DNA from 3 places in the Blautia sp. LMAG:36 genome. Region 1 is predicted to be linked to each of the others. Evidence: riboswitches for the same ligand, from Rfam matches in the RefSeq annotation. Region 1 holds a riboswitch; each other region holds the start of a gene.

Evidence for each region. A riboswitch is a leader RNA that binds a small molecule or an ion and turns the genes downstream of it on or off. The one in region 1 is predicted to bind cobalamin.
Region 2: it holds a riboswitch for cobalamin, as region 1 does, so the genes downstream of both, nikB (nickel ABC transporter permease) here and CCC17_RS12385 (ABC transporter permease) in region 1, are expected to answer to the same signal.
Region 3: it holds a riboswitch for cobalamin, as region 1 does, so the genes downstream of both, CCC17_RS01450 (cysteine-rich small domain-containing protein) here and CCC17_RS12385 (ABC transporter permease) in region 1, are expected to answer to the same signal.

The regions. Positions count from the first base shown of each region.
Region 1 covers NZ_NALB01000009.1:244-7,263, reverse strand. The annotation lists gene CCC17_RS12410 (class I SAM-dependent methyltransferase) at 1-539, opposite strand, end outside; gene CCC17_RS12405 (nickel ABC transporter substrate-binding protein) at 544-2,112, opposite strand; gene CCC17_RS12400 (oligopeptide/dipeptide ABC transporter ATP-binding protein) at 2,142-3,080, opposite strand; gene CCC17_RS12395 (ABC transporter ATP-binding protein) at 3,090-3,881, opposite strand; gene nikC (nickel transporter permease) at 3,862-4,725, opposite strand; gene CCC17_RS12385 (ABC transporter permease) at 4,741-5,670, opposite strand; cobalamin riboswitch at 5,807-6,019, opposite strand; gene CCC17_RS12380 (IS3 family transposase) at 6,113-6,958, opposite strand; partial or broken gene CCC17_RS12375 (helix-turn-helix domain-containing protein) at 6,955-7,020, opposite strand, start outside.
Region 2 covers NZ_NALB01000010.1:284,798-291,817, reverse strand. The annotation lists gene CCC17_RS13830 (ABC transporter substrate-binding protein) at 1-1,269, opposite strand, end outside; gene nikC (nickel transporter permease) at 1,328-2,158, opposite strand; gene nikB (nickel ABC transporter permease) at 2,159-3,097, opposite strand; cobalamin riboswitch at 3,282-3,470, opposite strand; gene CCC17_RS13815 (M14 family metallopeptidase) at 3,755-4,714, opposite strand; gene hisIE (bifunctional phosphoribosyl-AMP cyclohydrolase/phosphoribosyl-ATP diphosphatase HisIE) at 4,886-6,166, opposite strand; gene hisB (imidazoleglycerol-phosphate dehydratase HisB) at 6,185-6,772, opposite strand; gene hisD (histidinol dehydrogenase) at 6,772-7,020, opposite strand, start outside.
Region 3 covers NZ_NALB01000003.1:266,793-273,812, forward strand. The annotation lists gene CCC17_RS01435 (diaminopimelate dehydrogenase) at 1-680, shown strand, start outside; gene CCC17_RS01440 (N-acetylmuramoyl-L-alanine amidase family protein) at 965-2,455, shown strand; gene CCC17_RS01445 (C40 family peptidase) at 2,739-4,199, shown strand; cobalamin riboswitch at 4,431-4,600, shown strand; gene CCC17_RS01450 (cysteine-rich small domain-containing protein) at 4,869-5,156, shown strand; gene CCC17_RS01455 (phosphatase) at 5,263-5,979, opposite strand; gene CCC17_RS01460 (glycyl radical protein) at 6,334-7,020, shown strand, end outside.

The sequences.
Region 1 (7,020 bases):
GATCCATATGTTTTTCTTTCTGTAACATAAATAAGAAAATCAGCAATTTTCATATGGATCTTATTTTTTAATGTGGGTTCGATGGTACGATAGTCCCCATCAAAATAAATGATCCTTCCACCTGGTTTTAATACAGCCTTCCAGCGTCTGAAAGCTTTTTCCGGATCATATAATGTCCACACCGCATCTCTGGAAAGTATCACATCATAGCTTTGTTCCTGTTCCAATGGCAAAGTTACACCATCTTCCTCACAGATTTCCACCTGCTGATGATACTGCCGCATATTCCTTCTGGCTTTTTCTACCATTCCTGATGAACCATCGATCGCTTTTACATCATGTCCCAGACGCGCTGCTATGATGCTCATAAAACCCGGGCCGCAGCCCACTTCTAAAATACGAAGGGGCTCAGGTCCAAGAAGTCTTTTCAATTCTTTTGTCCAGTGAGATACCGTTCTTTTGTTACTCAATTGTTTTTGGATCATATCATCATAATCACCGGAATCTTCTGTCCATTTATTCTCGATTTTTTCAAACATTTTTTTACTCCACTACATCCAGTGTTGCCCAGTTAATGCCTTCATAGGCAGTCGGTGCAAGCTCTACATTGGTCAGTCTGGTATTGTTATAGATATAATCACGGTTCGGATAATACAGCGGCACTGTTACTGCCTGATCATTGATACGTGTAAGGATCTTATCGTATAATTCCGTACGTTTTTCTTCGTCCTGTGTTTTTAATACTTCTCCGAGATCTTTGTTCAGCTCCTCATCGTACCAGTTTACTGCCTTTGCTCCATCTTCCGCGTAGAACATTGATTTCAGGAAACCATGAGGCATCCAGGAGTCTTCATAGCTGCGGTAAATGCACAGATCGTAGTCTCTGGTGTTCCAGATCTCATCAAAGTAAGCTGCAGATTCTTTTTCTACCAGTTCAACACCCACACCAACCTTCTCATATTCAGATTTCAGGTATTCACACAGTGACTTCCAGGAAGCATATTCTTCAGTCTGGAATACCAGTCTGAGGCTCAGTGGTTCTCCGTCTTTTTCTACAATACCATCTCCGTCTGTATCCTCATATCCTGCTTCCTTTAACAGTTCCTTTGCTTTATCCGGATCATATGGATAACCCTTGCTGTTTTCTTCTGTTACATAAGGAACTGTCGGAGACATAAGTCCGGTTGCCGGATTGCCGTAACCATCCAGCAGATCATTTACAATGCTTTCTTTATTTGTTGCATAATTCAGTGCCTGACGTACGTTTATATCCTGAAGCGCCGGTGTATCATAATTTTCGATCAGATAGTAAGAAAGTGTGGAAACCTGCTGTTCTGTCGATAAATTTTTATCTGCCTGGATAATACTGAAGCTTTCGGATGGAATATCCTGAAGATTCAGATCTGCCTCTCCACTCTGAAGTGCCATCACTCTGGCATCACCGTCTGCCACCTGTTTCAGAACTACTTTATCAATATTTGGTTTCTCACCGTAATAATTAGGATTTGGTACCAGGACAACCTCCTGACCGCTTTCATAACTGTCGATCATCCACATTCCGGTACCCACTTCCTGACAAAATTCTCCGTCTTCATCCAGTGCACTTTCACAGGTGAAACGGAATGGTCTTGGATAGCTGAATTCGATCAGCAGTGTATAGCATGGTTCTGCGAACTTAAATTCTACAGTATAATCATCTACCTTTGTAACATTTTCCAGTTTGGCTGAAAAGTTACCGATCACATCCTGTTCCACCCATCTGTTATAATTCCACATCACATTGTCTGCATTAAACACTGTACCGTCTGAGAATTTCACATCTTTTCTTAAATGGAACGTATAGGTTGTGCCATCTTCGCTGATATCCCAGGATTCTGCCAATGCCGGTTTGATTTCTCCATTTTCTCCGTAACGTACCAGAGGATCATAGATCATTTCATAAAGACGAAAATCCGGACCACTTTTTACCGGGTCACAAAGTTCAGGAGTCAGATCAATGGATGTCATTGCCGTAACTACTTTTTCCTCTTTTGCCTGTACATTGACACCTGTCAGTAAAGTTGCCGCCACCATGCTCAATGCTATCAATTTTGCTACACGTCTTTTCTTCATTTCTTCCTCTCCTTTGTTTGTTTTATATTTTACAGCATATGACATGCCGCAAAATGTCCTGTTTCAATTTCTGTCAATTCCGGTATATGCTCTCTGCATATATTTGTACATCTTCTGCACCGGTTCTGATATGGGCAGCCCTGTTCCGGAATGGTATCTGAAAATATTTTCTTTTCCTGCAATCCGATTCTTCGCATTTTCGGTTCTTTTACCGGAATAGAATCAAACAGATCTTTTGTATAAGGATGTACGGCAGTCTCCTTTAAGCTGTCCGTATGATCGATAAACTCGACCACGCGTCCCTGATACATAATAGCCACCTCTTTGCAGAGATATGGAACGTTGGACAGATCGTGAGTGATCAGTAAATAGGTCATCTCATATTTTTCCTGCAGCTCATTTAACAGATGCAGGATCTGCTTTCGTATGGAATAATCCAGACTGGATACCGGTTCATCACAGATCACAAGCTCCGGTCTTAATACCAATGCTCTCGCAATATTAGCTCTCTGACACTGACCTCCTGAAATCTGTCCAACATAACGGTTGCGGATATCCGGATCAAGCCCCGTCTGGATCAAAGCCTCCTTTACTCGCTCTTCATACTCACCCTCTTGCAGTTTTTCATGTAATTTCAAAATTTCCAAAATATTTTCTCCAATGGTATAACCGGGATCAAATACCCCGCTACTGCTTTGAAAGACCATCTGAAGATTCTTGCGATATGGACGAAACTGCTTTTCAGACAAATCCTGCATTTCCTGTCCCTGAAACCAGAATTTTCCATCTGTAGGTTTCTCCAGGCCGGCGATCAGCTTTCCGAATGTAGTTTTACCACTTCCACTTTCACCGATCAGAGCCATGGATGATCCTGCATGGATTTCCAGACTTACATCATCCACTGCCTTCACAATTTTTTTCTTGCCATAATATTTTTTTAAATGTTCTGTCTTTAGTAACGTACTCATACTTTTCCCCTATAAAACTGCATCCAACAGTTTTTTTGTATATGAATGCTGCGGATGATAAAAGATGTCTTCAACTGTTCCGTTTTCCACTATTTCGCCGTCTTTCATGATCGAAACATCATCTGCGATCTCTGCCACCACACCCAGATCATGCGTAATAAATAACACGCCCAGGTTTTCTTTCCTGGATAGCTGATAGATTTCTTCCAGAATCTGCTTCTGTACGGTTACATCCAATGCTGTGGTCGGCTCATCTGCAATCAGATAATCCGGTTTCATGGACATGGCAATGGCGATCATAACACGTTGGCACATACCACCAGACAATTCGTAAGGTTTTTTCTTCATCAGTTCTTCCGGATCACGCAGATTCATCATCCGCAGACTTTCCAACGCAGCTTCCCTTGCCTGTTTTTTGCTCATTCTGCGATGTTTCCTCAGTCCTTCCAGAAGCAGTTGTTCAACTGTAAAAAGCGGGTCAAGAGCAGCGGTCGGATCCTGAAAGATCATTCCGATCCTGTCTCCGTATAACTGTCGTTTTTCTTTTCCTGATAACTTCAGAAGACTCTTTTCGTTCAGTGTCACATCTCCGGATATCACCTTTCCATTTCCTGCAAGCAGATTCATGATCGTCAGAGAGGTAACTGACTTGCCGCTTCCGCTTTCTCCCACCAGGGCATGGATCCTTCCGCGCTTTACTTCCAGGCTGACATCTTTTACTGCATGAACCATTCCGTGAGAGGTCTGAAACTCCACATGTAATCTTTTTACCTTTAGAACATCATTTTTTGTCTGTTCCATTTTGTATTCCCTCCCCCAGATAATTAAATGCCAGAACAATGATCATGATCAGTATACCCGGATAAAACATCAGTCTTGGATAAGTCTGGATATAACTTTTACTGTCACTAAGCATGATCCCCCATTCCGGTGTCGGTGCCTGCACACCAAGGCCGATAAAGGAAAAACCGGCAATTGACAGAATGATCGAACCGATTTCCATTGTTGCCAGTGCGATCACAGATGGCAGGATATTTCTCAATACATGCCTGAATATGATCCTTGCGTGGCCGCAGCCTCCGGCTTTTAGTGCGGTCATATAATTTTTATTTTTTTCCTGAAGTGTCAATGCACGGGCAAGCCTTGCATATTCTGCCCAGGATACGACCGATAAGGACAGGATCAAATGAGCGCCGCTGGCTCCTACGGTTCCTGCAATGGCAAGTGCCACAATAAAGACCGGCATAGCCATAAATACATCAATGATCCTCATAATTATCGAATCGATTTTTCCACCTACATATCCGGCAAACAGTCCGATCGGCACCCCGACACATACGGTGATCAGAAGCACCGTAAAGCTATAGCTCAGTGAATACCGGCTGCCCCAGAGAAGTCTTGATAAAATACATCGTCCCAGCTGATCAGTACCTAAAGGATATGCCGCCGACGGATTCTTTAATTTTATCGAAACATCCACAAGCAGTGGATCATGTGGCGCCAGTACAGGTGCAAAAATGGCTGCCAATACAAAAACTATGACCACCATCAATCCTATTTTTGTTTTTGGTGACCGGAATACCTGTTTCCAGTACAGATTCTGGATCATGCTTTTTTCTGTTTTCTGCTTTCTTCTGCTTCCCATTCTATGATCTCTCCTTTACTTTAACTGGATTCGCCGGTCAATCGCAGAATAGGCGATATCCACAAGAAAATTTAATACTACAATGCCAACAGCCAGAATAAAGATAAAACATTGCAGCACCGGAGTGTCTTTTGAGATCACGGATTTCAATGCCAGATTTCCGATTCCCTGAATTGAAAAAATACTTTCTATCACAGCTGAGCCACAGAAAAAACCGATCACAATTGATACCAGACGTGTCAGCACAGGAATCAGAATATTTTTCAGACCATGACGCAAAATTACATTTACAGATGACAATCCCTTGGCTCTGCTGGCACGTATGTAATCCTGCTTCAGCACCTGTATCATATTGGTACGGATCAATCTCGTCATAATTCCAAAGAAACTGATATCCATGGCAAATGCCGCGAGAATCGGGATACCTCCGGCATCTCCTCCGATCACGGAAATCACTTTTAGCTTTACTCCAAATATATATAGCAGCATCAGACCGATCCAGAAAGACGGCATAGATACACTGAGGGACGACAAAATGCGAATGACTTTATCCAGAACTCTGTTTTCGTAAATTGCCGACAAAATTCCAAGAGGGACTGATACGATCATCAACAATAAAAACGAAGTAACTGCCAGTTTAAATGTCTGTGGAAAATATCTTTTTAATTCCTCAAAAGCCGGTTTTCTGGTAGAATATGATTTTCCAAAATCGCCATGAAGTGCCTGATCCAGCCATTTCCCGTATTGTACCAGCACTGGCTGATCCAGTCCTTCCTCATGCCGTACTTCTTCTATCTGCTCCGGTGACGGATGCTCGTATTTTTTCTCCGCCAGAACTCTGGCCGCATCACCTGCCGATATAAAACTCAGCATAAAAATAATAAATGTAACCGCCAGAACTACCGGAATCATAAATATAAAACGCTTTGCAATTACTTTTCCCATTTTCATTTCTCCTCATTTTTCATCTGTTTATTCGGTTAAAATAAAAAAAGCTGATATGATCCAGCATCATATCAGCACAAAAAACAAACCTCTACCTCAGGCAGAGCTTATTCCTTCTGTATCCCATCCGAATCAGAATTCTTCTGTCAAAAAGGCAAGTCTCCTGACTCCAGTTCTTCCTACTTACCATCTTCCCGGATCTCTCCAGTGATATTTTGGTTTTCGTCCCTGTCTGATATGCCCCTTGTCAAGTAGACAGGTGAGATATCTAAAGGTAAGCGACAAAAATACCTACATTTCATTTTGGAGTGTAGGTATTTTTATGCACACCATTTCTCTTTATATTTTTTAATTCGTTTGTTTTCTGGAATAGGATATTCTACTGGTATGTCAGATTTCAGTGCTTCTTGAACGTACTTCTAGGGGTGTTTTGCAGCAATACCTATCCTGTGGACGTTCTTTCACTATAAAATCTTATATAATCCTTTATTGCAAATCTTAATGAGGATTCATCAGTTATTTCGTACATCTGATACATTTCTGCTTTGATAATTCCCCAGAAACCTTCTGTTGGTCCATTATCAATACAATGTCCAACCCGAGACATGGATTGTCTCATTTCTTGTTTTACAAGTTTCTTTTTAAACATTTTGCTGGTATACTGGAATCCCCGATCTGAATGAAAAATCGGCTTTGCACAGGGGTTCAACGCAATTGCCTTATCAAAAGTTTTAAATACTAATTTATTATCATTTCTGGCACTAACAGCATATGACACAGGATATCTATCATACAGATCTATAATGGCACTTAAATACAACTTCTTTTTTTTACCTGGCACTTTAAATTCAGTCACATCAGTAGCCCATTTTTGATTGGGTGCAGTTGCGTAAAAATCTCTTTGTAATATATTTTGTGTTGTTTCATCTGCATTGGCATTCCTATATTTTTTCTTCTTTTTTCGTATAACGGAATGGATTCCCAGTTTTTTCATAATTCTGTGAACTCTATTTTTGCTGTACTTTGTTTGATTAAAATGATTGATCCAAGAAGTCATTCTCCGATACCCTAAGATATGACTAAAGCGTTCATCATACTCCTTAATGAGCTCTGCAAGTTTGATGTTTTCCATTTCATCCTCAGGTGTTTCACGGTGTAGCCATTTATAATAAGCAGCTCTTGCGACCTCCAAATGTTTACACATCCATCCAATACTCCAGTTTTTCTCTGTATGAAAATATTCTATCGCAAGATATTTTGATTCATGACGAACCTTACCCAGCCTCACATCCTTTCGAAGTCTTTCACTTTTTTTAACAATTCAACAACCATATCCTTTTCTTCCAGCTG
Region 2 (7,020 bases), on a different contig from region 1:
TGCTACCAGCACGTTCCAGATCAGAAGGTCATACTGACCGGAATCTCTCATGTCAAGAAGTGTCTCATAACTTACTGTATTCAGGTTTACGTTGATACCGATCTCCTTCAGACTGGCCTGTGCTGCCTGTGCGTATACACCAAGCTCGGCACGGCTTGTGTAGATAACAAAATCAAGAACAAGAGGATCTCCGTCAGGAGTTTCTACAAATCCGTCACCGTCAACATCTTTGTATCCGGCCTCATCAAGGATCTTCTTTGCGCTGTCCGGATCATAGGAATTCTCATCCTTCAGATCATCGAATCCAAAGTCAAGTGTTGGAGGAACCGGTGCTTTACCAGCTGTTGCACCCCCCTCAAGAAGAGTGTTGCAGTATGTTTCCTTGTCAAGGCCACGAAGAAGTGCCTGGCGAAGAGCCTTATCGCTGAGTGCATGATCCTCATTCTGGTTCATGAATGCATAGGTGGAACGAAGAGACTGAAGCTCCTGGATGTCGTAATTGTCATTTCCCTCAAACTCAACCAGGTTCTCTGTTTTCAGGTTGTAAGCGATATCGATCTCACCTGTCTGAAGAGCCATGGAACGTGTTGTCTGGTCATCCACACATTTCAGTGTAACTTTATCAAGGGGAACTTCTCCATCCCAGTAGTTCTCATTTTTTACTACGATACAGGAATCCGTCGGGCTGAAAGACTCTACTGCGTAAGGTCCTGTACAGATCGGTCCTTCCATGGCAAATGTAGAATCATCTACATTTGTATCTACGATCAGAAACAGCGGGTCTGCAAGGCATCCGGCCATGTTTGCATTTGCTCTGTTCAGGTGGAAGATCAGGTTCTGTCCGTCAACCTCGATGCTGTCAAGATCAAAGAATTCCGGAACACGGTCACTTTTTTCAGCGGTACGCTCGATGGAAGCTTTTACCATATCCGGTGTCATATCGTCACCGTTGGAGAATTTTACGCCCTCACGGATCTTGAAGGTCCATGTCTTTCCGTCTTCGCTGTTCTCCCACTCTTCTGCAAGGCATGGAACGATCTCACCGTTCTCATCGAATTTTGTAAGGCACTCACCGATCGCATAACGGGATACAACCCAGCTGAAATACTGCTCTGTCGGCTCCAGTGTATCTGCAAAGCTTGTTACTCCGATGGTGATCTCCTTATCACTTTTTTTGTCACCTTTTGCCTGAGCCACTGTTGTCATGGAAAAAGTCATCATACATGCAAGTGTAGCAGCCAGCACTTTTTTAATTACATTATTTCTCATTTCATCCTCCTAAAGATAATATACTGATCATATGGTGTTGGTTTGTTACAGAGTTGTTTTATTGATCCTGGCGCGGATCCAGTACATCACGGATGCTGTCTCCAAGCATGTTGAAAACAACAACACAGATCACGATAGCGATACCAGGGTAGATCATAAGCCATGGCGCCTTTGCCATGTAGGTTCTTCCTTCATTCAGCATCAGTCCCCACTCCGGTGTCGGCGCAGTTGCACCAAATCCCAGGAATGAAAGGGAAGCCAGCTCCAGCATCATAGTTCCGATATCTGCTGCCGCAGTTACCACCATCTGGGTTACCATGTTGGGAAGAATGTGTACAAGAAGAATTTTCCAGGTCTTTGTTCCGTTTACTATAGCTGCCTCTATGTAAAGACTCTTCTTGACTTTCAAGACCATACTTCGTGCAAGACGGGCATATTTTGTCCAGCTTACAGCCGCAATGGAGATAACGGCATTGACCAGGTTTGGTCCAAGCATACCGGCAATGGCAATGGCCAGTACAAGCCCAGGGAAGGAAATCATCATATCTGCGATACGCATGATCACTGCATCCACAACGCCGCCGAAATATCCGGCAATAACTCCTAAAAATGTACCGATGACAAAGATCACCGCAACCAGACATAAGGTCATGATCAGAGAGGTTCTTGTTCCGAAGATAACACGGGAAAGAAGATCTCGTCCAAGCTTATCCGTTCCGAACGGATGAGCGGAGCTTGGCTCCTGCAGAGATTCGGTCATAACTGCATCCAGTGGATCATATGGTGAGAGCTGCGGCGCAAAGATCGCAATTCCGATCACCACGAGACCCAGAATGAAGAAAAGAGTGAACTGTTTATTTTCTTTGAATGTTCGTAATACCTTTTTCAATTATCTATCCTCCTTAAGTCTTGGATCGAGATAAGTATAGGACAGATCCACAAGCAGGTTGATGCACATGTACAGGATCGCGATCCAGAGTACATAGCCCTGTACAAGAGGATAGTCACGACAGGAAATCGCCTTTACTGCCATATTTCCCATTCCAGGCCAGTTGTAAATGATCTCTACAACTGCAGTACCTCCCAGAAGACTTCCAAGGGAAAGTCCCAGCAGCGTTACCAGCGGAAGCATAACATTAGGAAGAACGTGTTTCCAGAGAATGACGCTTTCCTTGATTCCACGCATTCTTGCACCTGTGACATAATCCTGGTGAAGTTCCTCCAGTACTGCACTTCTTACCTGTCTGGTATATTTTGCAGACATAGCAAGTGCAAGAGTCAGCGCCGGGAGGATCATGGATTTAAAATCCGTACTGCCTCCTGCAACATTGATCCAGCGAAGCTGAACACCAAAGATGCTGAGAAGGATCAGGCCCAGCCAGAAGCTTGGAACAGATACTCCCACAAAGGTAATTCCTCTCACAAAATAATCCGGGAATTTGTTCTGATATACAGCGGCCAGGATTCCAAGCGGTATGGAAATAATGACCATCATCAGAAGTGCCAGCAACGACATCCTCAGCGTCGGCCAGAAACAGGATACCAGTTTATCTGTTACCGGCATTTTGAAAGAATAGGACTGTCCCATATCTCCTGTAACAACACCCTTCAGCCAGGAACCATACTGCACGAGAAAGGGCTGATCAAGGCCAAGCTCATGTCTTGTCTGTTCCAGAAGCTCTGGTGTAGGAAGATTACCACACTCTGTCAGCATGATCTCCGCAGGATCACCAGGTGACAGGTAGGTCAGTCCAAATGTGAAAAAGCTGATTCCAAATAATACAATGATGATCTGGAGAAATCTTTTTCCTACTTGTTTCTTTGTCACGTTTTACTCCTTTCCTCATTTGATGCGATTTTAACATTGCCGTTTTAATTGAGTTAGATAAAAGAAACTATTGGATTCTTAATATGCAGAATATGCATGGAATTTTAGAAAATTTGCACGAAAAAAGCCCGTGACGAAATACGGGCATACAAAATAAATATGCTTCCTATCTTCCGTAAGAATCATTTTAAAACAATTGCAAGCAGGTCTCCTGACTTAGGATCCTTACCCTCAGACACCTTCCCGGTCTATTTCTCACGCACTCGACCAGTGGTACTTTGTCTGAGGATTCCCCCTTACAGTGACGGGATCGTACCGGATTTACACCGGTTTCCCTATTAATCCTCTCAGAACTTACAACGGCTGATGTGAAAATCAGCAAATGCTGTTAAATTACTGCAACATTATATGATAAAACTATAGTTTATGTCTATGGAAAAATGTTATATTTTTAGAAAACTCATAAATTTTGTTAAAGATGCTTGAATTGTATATATCCCCCATGGGGGATATGACAATTGGATTTATCTGATCTGCTAAAAAAACACGGATTTTACCTCGCTATTTTTACAAATAGAATAGCAAATGGTAAAACCCGGTTTTCTTACTGTTTCAATATGATTTCAGACAGAAGCGTTCTGAAAAGGTTGTTTACTATCAGGTCAGAGTCTCCGTGATCGCTGCATATGCGATCATTGGTCCGTCTTCAATAATGTTCAGACTGGCTGTTTGATAAAGTACGACTCCGTTTTCAGTTGCAATAGATGTGTAAAGTAAATTCCCATAGTAATCTCTCAGTTCACCCAGTTCTTCCCCCTTAAAAAAGTATTCTCCAGGCTTCTTGGACGGATACCAGCATCCGGTATACGGCGCATATTCATAGACTACATTTTCAAGAAGCATCTGACGGTAATGCTTCAGACCATGACACGCCTTTCCCTGGAGATGAAAAACAAGGTGACGGACGTCTCTTTTATCCTGTTCTACTTCCTCCCAGGTCCAGTAGCTGTGTCCGCCTCTTTCGATAAGAATACTTGGAATTCCAAGAGAAGAAGCATAATTGTAGGCGCCACCTGTGGCAGTTGTGGAACGGACCACATATTTTACGCCGATATGCCGTGCCATATGTAATGACTTCTCTGCTGTTTTTTCATCTACAACCCCTACATAATAAACATAGGGATGAAGCTGTTCGAACCCATCTCCACTATGCAGGTCGATATAATAATCTGCTATGGAAAAAAGCTTTGTCACTATAGCATAGGCAATACGATCTGCAGCTGTTCCCTCAGGATCTCCGGGGAAAACGCGGTTCAGGTTCTTGCCATCCTCATAGACCAGACTCATGGTGCGATGCTCAAAGCCGCTGACATTGACCAGTGGAACGATGATCACATTTCCCTTCAGTTCTTCCGGTTGAAATTCTTTTGCAAGTTCCATTGCCGCCTGGATCCCCACATACTCCGCACTGTGTATTCCTGCTGTGATCAGTATCGTCGGTCCGTCTTTCACTCCGCATATCACAGTTGCCGGCATTGCTATGCCGTATCCTGTGATCTTAATTTTCCCCTGTGCCTTCTCTCCTTTTTCAATCACCCAGTCATCAATTTTGATCATTGGTTGTTTCCCTTTTCCTTTTTTATATTTCCGCACTTTTGACGATAAGTATATCATGCCTAACCGAAATTGTACATATTCTTTTAAGATTCCGGGAAAACAGAAAAAAGCTTTCGTAACCGTTCATTCTGATCCGACGTACAAAAGCTTTTTTCCTGAATGATATATAATTTATCTTTTTACCAATTCTTTGGTGATTTCTTCCCAGCTGACTCCTTTTTCCACCATGAGTACCATCATATGATAAAGAAAATCTGAAATTTCGTATTTAATCTCTTCTTTATCCGGATTTTTGGCTGCAATGACGATCTCTGTGCATTCTTCACCGACTTTTTTCAAAATCTTGTCGATTCCTTTATCAAAAAGATAATTGGTATAGGAACCTTCCTTTGGATGTTCTTTTCGGTCAGTGATCACATCATACACATTCTGGAACACGTGAAGAGGATTGGTATCATCGTACTCCTTTTTCATCAGCGGTTTGAAGAAACAAGTACGGTTTCCTGTATGGCAGGCTGCGCCCACCTGCTCCACTTTGGCAAGGATCGTATCATTATCACAGTCAATGGTAAGAGACTTTACATACTGTACGTGGCCGGATGTCAGACCTTTGGTCCAGAGCTCATTCCGGCTGCGACTCCAGTATGTCATTTTTCCAAGCTTCAATGTTGTGTTAAAAGCAAGCTCATTCATATAGGCCAGCATCAGTACTTCATCCGTCCGGTAATCCTGGACAATAACCGGAACCATTCCGTCACTGTTTAATTTAAAGTCCGACCATGCAATATTACTTTTATATGTGTTTACCGGAATTCCGGCTTCTTCGCAGGTTTCCTTAAATGTATGCAGATCATTTTCAAGACTGCTTACATAAGCACCGCAAAGTCCGGACACAGCTGGTTCTCCTAAAAGCTCCAGAACGTTCTCAGATCTGTTTTCATCGGTATGAAGAACAATGGAAATCTGAGAAATCTCTGCAATTTCATTTTCGACAGTGTCCAAAGCCAGAACAGTGTCTGCATATGTTTCGATCAGATCCTGATTTTCTGTGAATTCTCTCAGATCAGAGATGCTGATCATCATACGCTCTTTTCCAAAGCGCCGGGATACTTCTTCCAGAAGCTTGATATTATTCTCTTTCGAAAAATTCAGTACAACTTTGGCACATCCCGCATAGATCAGCTTTTTTACATCTTCCATACGTTTGATATTTCCCGCTGCGATCACCGGGATCTCAGATACCTGACAGATATCACGGATTTTTCCGATCGCACGGTCATGCTCTGCATCTGCGGAAGAAAAGTCAAATACCAGAAGCTCATCTGCCCCATTGTCACCGTAAAATTTTGCAAGTGTTTCTACATTTCCGTCTCCGAAAAGATTTCTCTGTCCAAATCCGGTTACCGCCTTTTCTGAATGAAGATAAAGGCATGGGATCAACTGTTTGTTCATAAGTGGTCTCCTTCTGTATCAGAGGCTTCCCTTGGTAGAAAGCACGTCTGTGATCCGGGAATCGTACTGTGTTGCTGCATCAAGGGCTTTCGCAAAGCTTTTAAACATGGCCTCTGCCACATGATGGCTGTTTCCTCCGGAAAGAACCTTGATGTGAAGATTCATTGCTGCGGAATAGGATACTGCATAAAAGAATTCCTTTACCATCTCTGTAGCCATATCTCCTATTTTTTCCGTAGAAAACGCTGCATCCCATCCAAGATAAGGTCTTCCGGAAAGATCTACTGCGCAGAGCACAAGCACTTCATCCATAGGAAGGATACAGCTGCCGTAACGTTTGATTCCTTTTTTGTCGCCAACTGCCTCACGGATAGCGTTTCCAAGGACGATCCCTGTATCTTCAATGGTGTGATGATCATCTACATTCAGATCACCGTGGACTCTCAGCGTAAGATCATACAGTCCATGGCGCGTAAAACCGTCCAGCATATGGTCAAAAAAGCCAATGCCTGTATCAATATCGGAACTTCCTGTTCCATCAATATTCAGCTGCAGACGTATCTGCGTTTCTTTTGTGTTTCTTTCAATCAGTGCTTCTCTTGCCATTATTCGTTCTCCTTGTCCTCTTCCTCAAAACGGACTGCAATGGAATTTGCGTGTGCAGTCAGCTGTTCCGATGTGGCAAACTGGATAATGTCCTTGTGGATCTTTCGGAGTGCTTCCCTGGAATAATATACAATACTGGATTTTTTGATAAAATCATCTACAGAAAGTGCGGAGAAAAATTTGGCAGTTCCATTGGTAGGAAGCACATGGTTTGGTCCTGCAAAATAATCTCCAAGGGGTTCAGAGCT
Region 3 (7,020 bases), on a different contig from region 1:
TTGCAAATGTTGACAAGGCAGCAGCAGAGAGTGGACATGTAGGAATCATTTCCGTAGGCTGGGATCCAGGAATGTTTTCTCTGAACCGTATGTATGCAAATGCGATCCTTACAAATGGAAACGACTACACATTCTGGGGCAAGGGTGTCAGCCAGGGACATTCTGATGCAGTCCGCCGCATCAAAGGCGTAAAGGATGCAAAGCAGTACACTATTCCGGTAGAAGCTGCACTTGAGGCAGTAAGAAACGGAGAAAATCCGGAGCTTACCACACGCCAGAAACATACAAGAGAGTGCTTCGTAGTTGCTGAGGAAGGTGCTGATCTTGCACGCATCGAGGAAGAGATCAAGACCATGCCGAACTACTTTGACGAGTATGATACAACGGTACATTTCATTTCCCAGGAAGAGCTGGACCGTGACCACAGCGGTATCCCGCACGGCGGTTTTGTGATCCGCAGCGGAAAAACAGGCTGGAACAATGAGAACAGCCATGTGATCGAGTACAGCCTGAAGTTGGATTCCAATCCTGAGTTTACATCTTCTGTGATCGTTGCCTATGCAAGAGCTGCATACCGCATGAACCAGGAAGGACAGAAGGGCTGCAAGACTGTATTTGATGTTGCACCTGCATATTTAAGTGCCCTTGACGGAGCAGAGCTTCGCAAAAAATTCCTGTAAGGATCTGTAACAGATCTGTAACAGACAGGAGCAAAACTGCATAAAAGATCATATCCCCGGAGCATCAGTGAATATTTCTGATGTTTCGGGGCTTTTTTCTGCATAAAATCAACATTGGTAATACCTGGATGATGATTTTTCTGAAAGAAAAGGAAAGAGTTGACGGACCGTAAAGAATGTTATATAATATGGACGTAAAATTGTAACAAAATCGTAATGTTTACGATCAGCCGGACTTAAGAAATAGTAAATATCAATGATCTATCTATCAAAGGAAGGTATGTATGCGAAAATTAAGCAGAAAATGGAAACTCTGGGGACTTTTTTTTGTTCTGATGTTCTTTGCAGCCGGAGCAACTGTACATACAACGGCAACCGATGTACAAGCTGCGGCCAAGAACGGCTTTAAGACCGAAAAAGGAAAATCCTATTATTATCAGAATGGCCAGAAGGTAAAAGGCTGGCTTACACTGAACGGGAAGAAATATTTTTTTAATAAATCCACAGGCGTGCAGATGAAGCGCTGGGCTAAGGATTCCAAGGGCAAACGATATTTTTATAATGTTAACGGTGTCAAGGGCTATATGGCAACAGGCTGGCTTACAGACAGAGAGAACAATACCCGCTATTTTAATCCCACCAGCGGATATATGACAACGAGATGGGCCACGATCAGTAATAAGAAATATTATTTCTACAGCGGCAGTGGTGTTGCTGCAAGAAGCGTATTCCTTACAGACAAGAAGAATGTGACCAGATATTTTACCAGCAAATGCTTTATGGCAAAGGGCTGGGCAACGAATAAGAAAAAGCAGAAGCGTTATTTTGATCCAAACACGGGAGCTATGTATAAGGGCTTTAAGAAGATCGGCAGCAATACCTATTATTTTTACAGCAAGAGCGGCGTGATGGCTACCGGATGGGTCACAAATTCCAAAAAAGGATATAAATATTATTTCGATCCGTCAACCGGTGTCATGGCTACGGGAACGAAGACGATCGATGGCAAGAAGTATACATTTGGCAGCAATGGTGTCCTGGATACCAACCCAAGCACTACTACAGCTACAAGCTCCAGGACCATCAAGAATTTCCTTGCTAATGCACTGCTTCCGGTAGGAAAGACTCTTTACGTATGGGGCGGCGGTCACAACTGGTCGGATGCGACCAGAAAGGGCGTCAGTCCAAAATGGAAACAGTGGTATGACAGCAATTCCAGCTCCTATAATTACAGATATTATATGGATCTCAGTGAAGCTACAGAACAGAAGGGCCTTGACTGCTCCGGCTTTGTAGGATGGTCTGTATATCAGATCATGCAGAGCAGATCCGGTGGACCTATGTACACGGATGTTTCCGGAAATCTTGGATCTTTGTATTCCGGCAAGGGAATGGGTACCGTTGTTTCCCAGTCTCAGCTGGCAAGCTCAAACTGGAAGCTTTATCCGGGAGATATCGGATACAACAGCGGACATACTTGGATCGTTCTCGGACAGTGTTCCGATAAGAGTGTTGTGATCCTCCACTGTACACCGAATGCCGGCGTACAGATTTCCGGAACACCGACACCAAGCGGAACTTACGGAAGCCAGGCAATCAAGCTGGCAGAAACTTATATGTCTAGGTATCCTGGAGCCAGCAAATATGACTATCATGAATCCAGTGGTAACTATATCCGAAACGGTGCATACTTCAGATGGAACAGAAGCACTCTTTCCGATCCCAACGGATATCTGAACAAGACAGCCAATCAGATCCTTGCAGATCTGTTCTGATTAGGATGTGCTGAAAGAAATTTGTATGTAACAAATAGCAATAAGAAACGTGAGAGGAGAACCTGAGATAACCCGGGTTCTCCTTTTTTAATGTCAAAATCATTAATAAATGTTACAAAGTTTTAAACTAATTAATAGAAAATCCTTGCAATCCAAATAACACTGTGTTAATATATAAAAAGATTGAAACAAGATATTGCAAAAGTATTACAAAGAAAACCAACGAAGCGGATGGTCAGATCCGCTGTATTAAATTAGAATCAGATTGCGAGGGTGAACAGTCATGAAGAAAAGGATATTATGTCTGACACTGGCGCTCATCATCAGCGGAGCACAGGTAGTCAGCGTAAGCGCAACAAGAGAAGATGAGGCAGCACTTCAGCAGGAGATGGATGCGACCAACGAACAGCTGAATGCGACTTATTCCAGATTGGATGAGCTTTCCTCACAGAAGTCACAGATTGAAGGCGAGATTTCGACTCTTGATGCCAATCTTGTAAACGTGATGGTTTCGATCCAGACACTGGAGGGAGATATCTCCAATAAGGAAGCCGACATTGCATCTACACAGACCAACCTTGAGAAGGCTAAAAATGCCAAGCAGAAACAGTATGAGGCAATGAAGAAACGTATCCAGTATCTCTATGAGAAGGGTGGAGACGATGCATGGTTCCAGATGATGCTGAATGCAGAGAACCTGTCTGACCTTCTTACAAGAGCAGAGTACACACAGAAGACTTATGAGCAGGACCGTAAGAGTCTTGAAAAATATTCCAATACGATCCAGCAGGTGGCAAACCTGGAGGCACAGTACACACAGGAGAAGGCAGAGCTGGAGGGAATGAAGCAGGAATATGAGGCAGAGTCCCAGAACCTGCAGGCACAGCTGGATGAGAAGCGTGCCACATCCGCAGATTATGATAATGAGATCGCCTACGCACAGCAGCAGGCTACAGATTATGCTAACCTTCTTGCAGAGCAGACTGCAGAGCTTCAGAGATTAGAGGCTGAGCGTATTGCAGCAGAGGAAGAGGCAAGACGTCAGGCCGAGGCTGAAGCAGCAGCGAGAGCACAGGCTGAGGCAGAAGAGGAAGCAAGACGTCAGGCAGAGCAGGAAGCACAGCAGGATGAGGCGGACGAGAGCGAAGACGTACAGCACGATGAGGACGGCGACGTGATCGAGAATGCAGATGAGGATACTGCAGAAGATGACACCGAGGCTGTGGATGAAGATGCAGACAATGGTGAGAATGATGATGCGTCCGAGGATACTGAGAATACAGAGGATAATGCAGACGCAGATTACGATAACAGCACAGACGCATCTGAAGAAAGTGCAGAGGACACATCTAATGCAGAGGATACATCTTCAGACAGTGACAGTTCTTCTTACAGCAGTGGTTCCGGATCTTCTGTTGTGAATTATGCTACACAGTTTGTGGGGAATCCTTACGTATGGGGCGGAACAAGCCTTACCAATGGTGCAGACTGCTCCGGATTTGTACAGAGTGTCTATGCGAACTTCGGAGTCAGCCTTCCGAGAACCTCCTATGAGCAGCAGAATGCAGGTACAGAAGTATCCTACGCAGATGCACAGCCGGGAGATCTGATCTGCTATGGCGGACACGTGGCTATTTACATGGGTAATGGCCAGATCGTTCATGCATCGAACTCTCAGGACGGGATCAAGATCAGCAATGATGCTACATACAGAACAATTGTATCTGTAAGACGTCTTGTATAATAAGAACGTACAACAGAAAATAAAAATACAGCAGCCCGACAGCAGTTTGTCGGGCTGTTTTTGACGTCGGAAAAAATATTGAAAACCCATGGAACGGAGTGAACAGCAACAAAATATGCTCAAAAATGTATAAATATTGAAAACAGTATTGACATATAATTAACAGGATGTTATTATAATGTCAGTATAATTCCATATTGAACATAGCAAGTGCTGAGGATAGCTGACAGTTATATATTGATTATCAGAAGTCCACAGAAAAGGGAATCAGGTGTGAAACCTGAGCGATCCGGTCACTGTAACGGAGGAGCGAATCTCATAGTCCATTGTACGTATGTATGAGAAGGAGAGAGGAGTCATGATCCCGGAGCCAGGAAACCTGCTTGTTATGGCGAGGTTAAACTTCCGTGTAAAGTGTAACAACCATTTCAGGGACTCCGCACCCCTGGGACGTTGTCTACTTTTTTACGAGAGTAGGCATTTTTTTATGGAATGCGCCTGTTCATATGAATTATACATGATTAAATGGCAGGCGATACTACTCCGGATACATTCGTTCCCTCCGCGCACTCATGAACGGATTATATTTCTACCCCGGGGTGGCATCGCTACCTCTTTTTTTATAGGAAAAAATTATGTGTGGTTATGTCAGGAGAGGAGAAAAGAGCCATGGAGAAACCATACTGGGAAGGCAAAGAATACTCTTACTTCAGCCACAAAAACTGTGAATATTTTCCGTGCCATAAAGGAGCAGATCCGGAGAACTTCAATTGTCTGTTCTGCTATTGTCCTTTATATGCACTGGGAGATAAATGTGGTGGTAATTTCCGCTTTACGGAAAGCGGGATCAAAGACTGCACCGAATGCAAGCTTCCTCACAGAAAAGAAAATTTTGGATATGTTACAGGTAAATATAGCGAGCTTGCGGAAATTGTACGAAAGCAGCGGGAAAAATAAAAAACAGGCCAGTTCAGATACAGGAAAATGTATATTCCTGTGTTTGAACTGGCCTGTTTTGTTTTAGGGGACAATATCTGTTATCTGTCGGAAAAGATACAGAAGATCATTCTCTGGTTTGGAGAAAAACCTTGAGTCTGGGAATCTGGTTGTTGAGGATCAGCTGTTCCGGAAACATGGCCTGATGAACAAACTCAGCAGCACAGGTAAAATCTCCGATATGCTCCGGGCCATGGCTGTCACTGGAAAGAAGCAGCGGCAGATCATATTTGCGGCAGCATCGAAGGATCTCGAAACAGTTTTCTCTTGTGTCGCCACGATAGCCATAAGGTGCAAGAGAAGCTTCGTTGATCTCAAAGATCGTGCCGGTTTCCCTGGCAGCCCTTGCAAGCGCATCATAATTAACCGGGTAATGAGTGTTATCACTATGTCCGAGGATCTTTACACAGGGGTTTTTCATTACATTGATAAAAGCTTCTGTGTTTTCGGCTCTGGTACCGCAACGGTAATTCCAGGCATGCATGCTGGCAATGGCGTAATCAAGTTTACATAATAATTCCTGATCTAAATCTACCGTTCCGCTGCGATCAAGGATATTCAGTTCAATTCCGTAGAGTAATTCTACACCGAAATGTTTTTTGGGAGAATAGGTAAGGCTGCGGAAATAGGAGGAAGTTCCGGCTGCCAGAGTGCCGGGACCGTGATCAGTGATCCCGAGAAGCCGGAGACCTTTCTCGGCAGCTGCGCGTGCCATGTTTGTGATGGTACATTCCGTGCCGTGACCACTGGCGATGGAGTGGGTATGCATATCAGAAAGATACATAAAAATACACCTCTTTTACTGTTTGAGAACATGTGACAGAGCGGAATACGAATGTCCGCTTTGCATAAATTTTTTCTGAAAAACAAAGGAATTCCTATATAAATCCAAGTATGGCAGAGCAGAAAAACAAAGTCAATAGAGAAAAACATAAAAATACAAAAAACAAATAAAATCAACAGGGCGCAACCGATAAAAACCACAAAAACAGCTAGAAACACATGTTGGATTTCGTTGACATCGAAGTAGGGGTAAGGTATAATAAAACTACATGAGCACATAGCCGGACAGGAGCGGTTCTGGAAGCGTAGAGGCAGACAGATCACCAGAAACAACCGGTTATGAGAAAGGAGAATCATGGAGAAATTTCATATAGCAGATGTTCCGAAAACAGACAGGATCACACATCTTGTAGATAATCTTTATGCAAAGATGCCGGTGATCGAATCTGCCAGAGCAAAACTGATCACAGAGTCTTACAAAGCAACAGAAGACGAGCCGATTATCACCCGCAGAGCCAAGGCATTTGCCCACATCCTGCACAACATTCCGATCATCATCCGTGATGAGGAGCTGATCGTTGGAAGCAGCACTTTGGCGCCGAGAGGCTGTCAGACGTTTCCGGAGTATTCTTTCCAGTGGCTGGAGGATGAGCTGGATACAGTGGCTACCAGAACAGCCGATCCATTTTATATTGCGGAGGAAACCAAGGCGGAGCTCCGTGAGGTACATAAATACTGGAAAGGCAAGACTACCAGTGAGCTTGCAACCTCCTACATGGCACCGGAAGCGATTCTTGCCATTGACCACAATATTTTTACACCCGGAAACTATTTCTACAATGGTGTAGGACACGTAACCGTTAAATATGAAGAAGTTCTGGCGATCGGTTATGAAGGGATCATTGCCAAAGCTCAGAAGGAACTGGATGAGTGTAATGTAGGAGATGGTGATTACGCAAAGAAATCCCGTTTCCTGGAAGCAGTTATCATGAGCTGTCAGGCAGTTATCGACTATGCACATCGCTATGCCGAGCTCGCAGAG